DNA from 3 places in the Streptomyces sp. NPDC093149 genome. Region 2 is predicted to be linked to each of the others. Evidence: riboswitches for the same ligand, from Rfam matches in the RefSeq annotation. Region 2 holds a riboswitch; each other region holds the start of a gene.

The links. A riboswitch is a leader RNA that binds a small molecule or an ion and turns the genes downstream of it on or off. The one in region 2 is predicted to bind cobalamin.
Region 1: linked by a shared signal. The riboswitch ahead of ACIQCZ_RS10035 (prenyltransferase/squalene oxidase repeat-containing protein) and the one ahead of ACIQCZ_RS32240 (hypothetical protein) in region 2 are both predicted to bind cobalamin.
Region 3: linked by a shared signal. The riboswitch ahead of ACIQCZ_RS34705 (hypothetical protein) and the one ahead of ACIQCZ_RS32240 (hypothetical protein) in region 2 are both predicted to bind cobalamin.

The regions. Positions count from the first base shown of each region.
Region 1 covers NZ_JBIVON010000002.1:782,803-786,068, reverse strand. The annotation lists gene ACIQCZ_RS10040 (MBL fold metallo-hydrolase) at 202-1,257, shown strand; cobalamin riboswitch at 1,432-1,567, shown strand; gene ACIQCZ_RS10035 (prenyltransferase/squalene oxidase repeat-containing protein) at 1,675-2,949, shown strand; gene ACIQCZ_RS10030 (SCO2322 family protein) at 2,946-3,266, shown strand, end outside.
Region 2 covers NZ_JBIVON010000013.1:169,722-172,987, reverse strand. The annotation lists gene ACIQCZ_RS32245 (prenyltransferase/squalene oxidase repeat-containing protein) at 1-1,399, opposite strand, end outside; cobalamin riboswitch at 1,509-1,648, opposite strand; cobalamin riboswitch at 1,722-1,860, shown strand; gene ACIQCZ_RS32240 (hypothetical protein) at 1,973-3,266, shown strand, end outside.
Region 3 covers NZ_JBIVON010000017.1:24,451-27,716, reverse strand. The annotation lists gene ACIQCZ_RS34710 (family 16 glycosylhydrolase) at 1-800, opposite strand, end outside; partial or broken gene ACIQCZ_RS34705 (hypothetical protein) at 1,004-1,238, opposite strand; cobalamin riboswitch at 1,228-1,354, opposite strand; gene ACIQCZ_RS34700 (histidine phosphatase family protein) at 1,380-2,009, opposite strand; adenosylcobalamin (AdoCbl) riboswitch at 2,132-2,225, shown strand; gene ACIQCZ_RS34695 (CbtB-domain containing protein) at 2,271-2,486, shown strand; gene ACIQCZ_RS34690 (CbtA family protein) at 2,515-3,266, shown strand, end outside.

The DNA.
Region 1 (3,266 bases), on a different contig from region 2:
CCCCGCGCCCGGTACCCACCGGCACGGCCGTCCCGTGATCCCGTGCACCCCGAACTCCCCGGGCACGCCGGGCAGATGGACGTACCGACAGATGGTCGACCGGGGCTACTACTGTAACAAGTTCTCGTTACAGTGGGCGCGGTGCGCCGCACGCCGTACGTCCGGTGCGCCGACCAGGCCTCGAAGAGAGATGGGGAGCCCATGACGCAGGTGACCGACCATGGCGGGGGCGTGCACAGCATCAAGGTCCCCATCCCTGACAATCCGCTCGGCCACACCCTCGTCCATGTCCTCGACACCGATCGCGGGCCGGTCCTGATCGACACGGGCTGGGACGATCCGGAGGCGTGGGACACCCTCACCGCGGGGCTCGACGCCATCGGTACGGGCATCGGCGACATCCACGGTGTGGTCATCACCCATCACCACCCCGACCACCACGGCCTCTCCGGCCAGGTGCGCGAGGCGTCCGGGGCCTGGATCGCCATGCACGCGGCGGACGCCGCGATCGTGCGCCGCACCCGTGAGGCCCGGCCCAGCACCTGGCTGTCGTACCTCTTGACGAAGCTCACGGCGGTCGGTGCGCCCCAGGAGCATCTCGCGCCGCTGCGGGCCGCGGTCGAGGGCGGCCGGATGCGCACGCTGCCGGGGCTGCGGTCCGCGCTCCCGGACCGGGAGATCGTTCCGGGTGAGCTCCTCGGCCTGGCGGGCCGCCGACTGCGGGCGATCTGGACTCCGGGGCACACGCCCGGTCATGTCTGTCTGCATCTGGAGGAGGAGCATCCGCGGAATCTGCCGGGCCGGGGGCGGCTGTTCTCCGGGGATCATCTGCTGCCGGGGATCAGCCCGCACATCGGGCTGTACGAGGACCCGGACGCCGCGCCGGGCACCGCCCCGTCCGCCGGGGGAGACCCCATCGGTGACTACCTCGGCTCGCTGGAGCACATCGGCCGGCTCGGCGTGGCGGAGGTGCTGCCCGCCCACCAGTACGCGTTCACGGACGCCGCGGGGCGCGTACGGGAACTCCTGGACCATCACGAGGAACGGCTGACCGGACTGCTCAAGCTGCTGGCCACCCCGCTCACGCCGTGGGAGCTGGCCGAGCGGATGGAGTGGAACCGGCCGTGGGAGCAGATCTCGCACGGTTCGCGGAACATCGCCGTCTCGGAGGCCGAGGCGCATCTGCGGCGTCTGGTCAGGCTGGGGCGCGCACAGGCGGTGGCGGGGAGCGAGCCGGTGACGTACATCGCGGTGTGAAGGGCGCGGCGGGCCGTCGGGCAGGGGGCTCGTTTCGCCCTCTCCCGGCCACCCGGGCACCGGCACGGGCCGGACTTCCGGCGAGCGCGGTGCGACGTCGCCCGTCGGGCCCCCGGGGCCGCGCCCGTCCCGTGGGGGACGAGCCCCCGGACGGCCCCGGAACCCGTCCGACCCCGCCCGGTAGAGTGTGCGGGTCGTCATCATGCCCGTTCAGGGGGAAGCCGGTGCGAATCCGGCGCTGACCACGCAGCCGTGAACCGTCGTCGCAGACGGTGAGCCGGAATGCCCTGTCCGCGGTCGTGACCGGCTCGCGACCTCCGGAACCCCGGTGGTCGGCACCGTCGAGGTATACGGAGCCGGAGCCTGGTGCCTGAGCGTGCCTGTGCCCGGTTCCCCGCAGGAGAGGCCCCGCCCGCCATGACCGTACGCCGCAGCGCGGCAACGCTCGCCGCCATCGCCACCGTGCTCTGTGCGGCCGCTGCCCCGGTCGCGGTGGCGGCGCCGTCCCCCACCCCTTCGCCGTCCATCGCCCTGCCGTCCGGGCTGTACGGCACGAAGGACCCGACCTACGACGGTGTCTGGCGGCAGTCGCTGGCCTTCCTCGCCCAGCGGCTGGAGGGCGTCACGCCCGCCACGGAGTCGGTGGACTGGCTGATCGCCCAGCAGTGCGAGAACGGCGCCTACGCCGCGTACCGGCCCGACGTGTCCCGGCCCTGCACCGGGAAGACGGTGCTGGACACCAATGCCACCGCGGTCGCCGTGCAGGCGTTCGTCGAGGTGGGCGGGCACCGGGACACCGTGAACAACTCGGTCCGCTGGCTGAAGTCCGTACAGAACGAGGACGGCGGCTGGGGCTACACCGCCGGCGCGCCCAGCGACGCCAACTCCACCTCGCTGGTGATCGGCGCCCTCGCCCGGCAGGGCCAGCGGCTCGCGGACATCACCACCCCGAACGGCAAGACCCCCTACTCCCCGCTGCTCGCGCTCGCGATCCCGTGCGGCGGCAAGGACGGCGGCGCCTTCGCCTACCAGCCCGACAAGGCCGGCAAGCTCGCCGCCAACGCGGACGCCACCGCCGCCGCCGTGCTCGGCACGATGGGCAAGGCCCTGGCCGTCGGGAACAACGCCGCAGCCAAGGGGACCAGCTGCCACCCGGGGTCCGGTCTCACGCCCGAGCAGGCCGCCCAGAACGGCGCCCACTACCTCGCGAACGCCCTCGCCACGAGCGGCCACCTCGACCTGGCCCCGATGCCCGGCGCCACCGACACCACCCCGCAGCCCGACTTCGGCAACACCGCGGACGCGGTCGTCGCCCTGTCCGCCGCGGGCCACCAGGACAAGGCCGCCAAGGCCGTGGCCTGGCTGAAGAAGAACGCCGGCCCCTGGGCCGAGCAGAACGGTCCCGCCGCCTACGCCCAGCTGGTCCTGGCCGCGCACGCGACCGGCTCCGACGCCCGCGACTTCAACGGCGTCAACCTGGTCGACCGGCTGAACGCGACCGGTCCCGCGCCCGCAGCCGTCACGACGCCCGACCCGTCCGCCGACACCGGGTACGAGGCCACGGAGAAGGACCAGGTGCACAGCGGCGACGACGTGATCGGTGGCGTGTGGTGGTTCATCGGCATCGGTCTCGTCGTCGCCGCTGCCGCGGCCTTCCTGATCAGCGGCCGGCGCAAGAACCGGCAGCTGTGAGGCGGGCGGGAAGGGCCACCGCGCTGCTGGTGGCCCTGGCTGCCGTCCTGGCCGTGCTCGGCGCGGGGACGGCCCAGGCGGCCGGGTACCGGTACTGGTCGTTCTGGGAGGGTTCCGGCACCGGCTGGACGTACGCCACCCAGGGCCCGTCCCTGGTCCGGCCGGACGACGGCACGGTGCAGGGCTTCCGGTTCTCGGTCAGCGAGGACTCCCAGGACTCGGCGAAGCCGCGCCGCTCCCCCGACTTCGCGAAGATCTGCGCGGACACCCCGGCCCAGGGCGGCACCAAGCGGGTCGCGCTGGTCATCGACCCGGGC
Region 2 (3,266 bases):
AGACACCTGCGTCGGCGCGGTCCGCGTTGCCCAGGGAGCGCAGGGCCTGTGCCGCCCAGCCGGTGGGGCCGGCGCTGCCGGTCGTCAGATACGAGGCGGAGGGCCAGGCGCCGGTCGGAAGCTGGGACTTCTTGAGGTAGGCCCGCGCCTTCTCGACCACCGCGCCGTGGCCGCCGGCCCGATTGAGGGCCAGGGCTATCAGCCCGGTGGAGCTCGCGTCGCTGTCGCACCACTCGCCGGCACGGACGAGGATGCCCGTGAAGCCGCCGTCCTCGCACTGGAGTCCGGTCAGCCGGGTCACGGCGTCGGCCGGGGGTGCCACATCGCCGTTCAGCAGGGCGATGACGGCCATGGCCTGGGCGTCGGCCTGTCCGGTGCTGCGGAAGTCGCCCTTCGTGAGGCAGCCGGGGATCGTCTCGCCGTCGCCGACGTCCCTCGGGCAGACGTACTTGACGAGGTCCCCGAGAAGGTCGTGGCCGCCGAAGTCGCGCGGGTCCTTGCCGGTGGCCTCGGCTACGAGCGCCAGACGGGCGGAGGCGGAGGCATCGGGAATCCCGTCCTTGTCGGCCGGGTATGCGTACGCGTCCGTCTGCGCCGGCAAGGCGAGGAACGAGGCGGCCTTCTGCGCCACCCGGCTCTTGGGGTCGGCGGCGGCCAGGGCGTAGACGACCTCGGTGGTGAGCATGTGGTCCACAGCGGTGGCGCCCTCGTCGACGACCCGCTCTCCGTCCGTCAGCAGCCCGGTGAGCCAGCGGGTGGCCGCAGCTACGTCGACCGAGGCCGGAGGGGTGGTCGGGTCTGTGGGATCGGTCGGGTCCGTGGCGGGGAGGCCGCCCTCGGCCCGTACGTCGTCGGGGGAGAAGGTGGGCTTGCCGGTGGTGCCGCCGACATCGGTGCCGCCGAACACCCAGGCGTCCACGTCGCCGTCCTTGGGGGTGCGGGACATGGCGCCGAGCGGGCTGTAGGTCCAGTTCTTCTGCCCGGGGGAGGCGATCCAGTACGACCAGTAGGCGGTGGCCTGCGGGGTGAGGAAGCAGTCCTCCTTGGCCGGAGTCGGGTACTGCGTAACGGAGTTGAAGGATTCGTTGCCAATGCGGCAGATGAATCCGTCGCCGTCGTGGACGGTACCGGTGGTGCTGAACCCGCCCTCGTGCAGCAGCTCGTAGCCGGTCGTGGGCGTGGTGTCGCAACCGCGCACAACCGGGCCGCCGAAGGGGCCGAAGTCAACGGCGACAATGGCGCCGGTCGTGGCGGTGCACTGCTCGACGGGGTCGGCGTTCGCCGGCGAAGCGGTGAAGAACGCCACTCCCGCACCGAACGTCAGAAAGGAAGCGGTCAGAAGGGACAGTAGCCGCCGTGCCCTGCTGATCCGCCGTTTCGCCTGCTGTTCGGTCCCCACCGCGGCCCCCTGTCTCTGCCGGGCGGCTGCGTACGTGGCGATTCGCCCCCACAGGGCTGCTGCGCCATGGGGAGGCCGGACGACCACGCCGTAGTCCGCGACGGCGTTCCTCGTGTTCTGTCCCAGCTCCAGGCATTCCGGCTCACCCGGAACGAGCCCGGGTCCACGGTTGCGGGTCAGCGCCGGAATTCGACCGGCTTCCCCTGCTGCTGAGTGCTTGTCAGCCGGAGTGCAACACGGATCCGTCCGGACCGTCAAGGTGGTGTGCGTCTCACCGGGCGGTTCCCGGACATCCGGGAACCGCCCTCGTCCGAACGGCTGGCGGAGCCCTGACTGCTCGGGTAGCGTCCTGGGCTGCCACATGGGGGAATCCGGTGTGAATCCGGAGCTGACGCGCAGCGGTATGGGACGGCGGGGGCCGTGTCCGAGCCCGAATGCCCATGCGGCGAGCAGTACAAGAAGCCGTACCACGCGATTCGGACGGCGGCTTTCGACCATGCCCGGCCGTGTCCCTGCACGGAGAAGTCCGGCCATGCACTGGAGGCCGGCGTCCGCCGATCCCAGGAGCAGGCCATGCCCCGTTTTCGTACGTCCCGCCGCCTCGCACTCGCCCTGCCCGCGGCGTTCAGCGCCCTCGCCCTCACCACGCTGCCCGCTTTCGCGACCTCCAGCCCCGCCCAGATAGCCACGTCCAGGACCAACGGCGTCAGCTATCTCAAGTCACTCCAGGCGGCGGACGGTTCGTACGCGGGTTCTGGTCTGTCCAACGAGTGGGCGTTCAGCGCCTTCGCGGCGTCCGGCACCGCCGTCGTCGATGTCGCCCCGGGCGGCGACACCACGAAGAACGCCCGCACCGTCTACCGCAATCTGCTGTCCACATCAGGCTGGCCCTCCGCCTCCCCGGTGGTCACCGACTACGAGCGGGGCACACTGAACGCGTACGCCGCCGGCATCGACCCGGCCCGCGTCTCGGCCTCCCGCAACCTCGTCGCCGACATCTACTCCTACTGGCAGACCACCGAGCCCGGTTACTTCGGCCCGTCCGGAAACTTCAACGGCACCGTTTTCGCGGCACTCGCGCTCGGCGGCGCCAAGACGCAGGCCGGCGGCGCCCGCGTCCCGCAAGCGCTGACCGACTCGATGGTCACCCGTATCCGGGCCAACCAGCACGTCGACGGCGGCTGGACCTACAGCAAGGCCGAGGGCGATCCCACCGCGCTCAACTCCGCGAGCGACGTCGACATGACCGGCGCCGCGATGGCCGCGCTCTGCGCCTCGGGCGTTCCCACCACCGACGCGGGTGTCGTCAGGGCCAAGAACTTCCTCAAAGGTAAACTGGCCGCCACCACCGGCGCGTTCAACTCCCTCTACGGGGTCAACACCAGCTCCAACGGCTGGAGCGTGGCAGGACTGAACGCCTGCGGAATCAACCCGCAGACCGGCGACTTCCTCACCGCCAACGGCAAGACTCCGATCGATTTCCTGATCGCCAACCAGTACAACCCGGGGGGTGGTTTTAAGTACCAGCCGTCCGACACCGCGCCGTCAAGCTACTCCTCGATCGACGCGCTTCGCGCGGTCGCCGGCGGCGGCTTCACGGCCGCCCCGCCGGTCCCGGTCACCCCGGGTGTCCCGCAGTGGGTCGCCCAGCCCACTTTCACCGCGGGCACTGCCGCCAGACTCGCGCTGACCCTTGACGACGGCACCGGCAGCCTCAAGGCGTGCTCAGTGACCTTCACCCCGACCGGGACGACCACGACCCTCGGTGACGTCCTGACCGCTGCGACGAGCGCCGCCACTCCGGCGGGCTGCGTCACGAGCGTGACCCCCTCGTCGGGCACCGGCATCGTCACCGCGGTCAACGGCA
Region 3 (3,266 bases), on a different contig from region 2:
TCGGGGTCGCCCGGCCAGTAGCCGCCGACCGCGAGGTTGAGGATCAGGAAGAAGGGCTTGTCGAACACCCAGGTGTTGCCGCCGAGATCGGCGGGTGTGCGCCGCTGGTAGACGTTGCCGTCCACCGACCAGGTCACCGAGCCGGGGGCCCAGTCGACGGCGAAGGTGTGGAAGTCGTCGGCGAACGCCTGCCCGCCGGGCAGGGTGTACGCGGCGCCGATCCCGCCGGAGCCGGAGTAGCCGGGACCGTGCAGGGTCCCATGGACCGTGGACGGTTCGAAGCCGACGTTCTCCATGACGTCGATCTCGCCCGAAGCGGGCCAGCCGACCTGGCCGATGTCGTCGCCCAGCATCCAGAAGGCGGGCCACATGCCCTGTCCGCGCGGGACCTTCATCCGGGCTTCGACATGCCCGTACTTCTGCGTGAACCGGCCCGATGTGTTCAGCCGTGCCGAGGTGTATTCACACGTGCCGTACCAGCACTGGTAGTTCTTCGGATTCTCCCGGCGTGCGGTGATGACCAGATGGCCCTGGCCGTCGAGTGCCGCGTTGTCGTTCCCGGCCGTGTAGTACTGCCGTTCATGGTTGTTGACGTTGTCGCCGGTCTCGATCTGCCACTTCGCACCGTCGACGGCGGAACCCGCGGGGCCGTCGAAGTCGTCGGTGAACGACCCGGCCGCGGTGGCGGCCCGCGGTCCGGGGACGGATGCCCCGGCCGCGGGGCCGGAGGAGGCCGAGACGAGGGCGAGTGCGGAGAGGGCGGACACCAGCAGGCGTCGGGTGAGGTGGGGGGACTTCATGGGGGGTCCTTCCCGTGCGGTTCGCGAGAGTGTCATGTCTATGACAACCCTCGGTGTGGGGAACGGGGGAGAAGGCTTCGTTCGTATGCGATTTAAGAAGTGAACCAAGAGCCTGTCAAGGCTTTGGTACGGACCACACTTCTTGCACGGAGGCGTACGGTGCGCGGCCCGGGACGGGCGCCCGTCCCGGGCCGCGCGGCGGATCAGTGGGCGGTTTCGGCCACCGTCGCCCGTACCTCGACGGCCGCCGAGACCAGGTTCTCCAGCGAGGCGCGCACTTCGGGCCGGCCCCGCGTCTTCAGGCCGCAGCCGGGATTGACCCATAGCCGTTCGGCCGCGGAATCGCTTCGAGTCCCTTACGGAGCGGAGCGACCGCCTCGGCCGTGCTCGGCACCCGCGGGTGTGGATGTCGCACACGCCGGGAGCGGCCTTTCTCGGACATGACGGCGGTCGTTCCCACTCATCGCTGCGGGGCAGTCCCGGATTCCCACCGGGTTCCCTCTCGCGACGCGTCTGTCCGGCGGACAAGGCGAACCGGCTGTGCCATCGGACGATGCACTGACCGCGGCCCCCGGCACCTCAGTTGTCCGGGCGCGTGGTGGCGGACCGAGGAAGCCGGCTTTGCGGAGCGGGGGACAGCGGCCGACCGCAGCGCAGGTTCCACCGTCCCGAGCGGCCGCTGAGCCCGGTCAAGGTGAGCGGGGCGACATCCAGCCGCCAGAACGCCTCCGCCGGCAGAGCGAGCGCCCGTACGACCATCGCCCGCACCACGGCGGGCTCGACGACCGCCAGTACGGGGCCGCCCTCCTCGCCGTCCCCGGGCTCAAGTGCCGCCAGCAGGCCGCCGATCCTGGCGCAGAACTCCAGCAACGATTCGCCGCCGTGCGGAGCCGCCGACGGATCGGTCATCCAACGCGACACCGCTTCCGGCTCGCTGCCGCTCACCTCGGCCAGTCCCCGTCCGCTCCAGCGGCCCATGTCCCAGCCACGGAGCGCGGGTTCGGGTCCGGCGCGCAACCCCAGCGCGTCGGCGGTCCCGGCACACCGTTCGGACGGCCCGCGCAGATACCGGTCGGCCGGTGGCACCGCCGCGGCGGCGGCACGTGCCCGCCGGGCCCCCGCCGCGTCCAGCGGGGCATCGTCGTCGATGCGGGCCTCGCGCAGCGCGGAGTTGAGCGCCGGTGAGATCAACATCAGCTGTACCGTCATGGCCCGGTCAACTCCCTGAACTGTGGCCTCTCGCGTGCTCCCACCTTGGCACGCGGGCGTTGCGGTCCCGCCGACGGCACCGTGGCCCTGTTCGCTCCCAGGGGGTATCGTCCGACGAACATGACGAAGGTGTGACGGAAGTCCGGTGAGAATCCGGCACGGTCGCGCCACTGTGTACCCGTATCCGTACGGGAAGTCAGACCCGCCACCTTCGTCCCAGGCACCACGATCGGGACGCGTGTTCCCTCAGGAGGTTCTGCCATGGCACAGAGTGCTGTCCCCGCCACCGCCGTACCGGCGATCACCCCCATCTCCCTGAAGTCCATTGCCCCTTGGGCGGTCTTCTTCGGCATCCTCATGCTCGTACTGCTGTACTTCGTCGGCGCGGAACAGGGCGCCACCGCGGTCATCTCCGGCGAGGGCGTCCACGAGTGGGTCCACGACGGTCGCCACCTCCTCGGTTTCCCCTGCCACTGACGCGCCGTCCGATCCAGGGGAAGACCTCATGAACTCCATATCTGTCAGAGCCCTGCTCGTCCGCGGCATGCTGGCCGGCCTCGCCGCGGGCGCGCTCGCACTGGTCGTCGCCTACTTGCTCGGCGAGTCCCGGGTGGACGCGGCCATCGCCCTCGAGGAGTCGCACGGCCATGACCACGGCGGCGGTGAGGAACTCGTCAGCCGCACCGTGCAGTCCACCGCGGGTCTTGCCACCGGTGTACTCGTCTTCGGTGTGGCGATCGGCGGGATCGCCGCCCTCGTCTTCTGCTACGCCCTCGGCCGGATCGGCCGATTCGGCCCACGGGCCACGGCCGCCCTGATCGCGGGTGCCGCCCTGCTGGCGGTGTACGTCGTGCCGTTCCTGAAGTACCCGGCCAACCCGCCGGCCGTCGGCAACCCCGACACCATCGGCCGCCGCACGGCCCTGTTCTTCCTGATGGTCGCCCTCAGCGTGCTGCTGGCGGTCGCCGCCGTCATCCTCGGCAAGCGGCTGGCTCACCGCCTGGGCAACTGGAACGCGACGGTCATCGCATCGGCCGCCTATGCGGTCGTGATCGGGGTCGCCTACGCGTTCCTGCCCTCGTTCAACGAGGTCGGAAGGGATTTCCCGGCCACCCTGCTCTGGGAGTTCCGGCTGGCCACCCTCGCGGTACAGGCCACCCTCTGGGTGACCTTCGGTCTCGTCTTCGGCCACCTGACGGAACGGCTTCTCGTGCCGAGGGCCGACACCGTCGCGACGGGAGACGGTACGGCGAACCG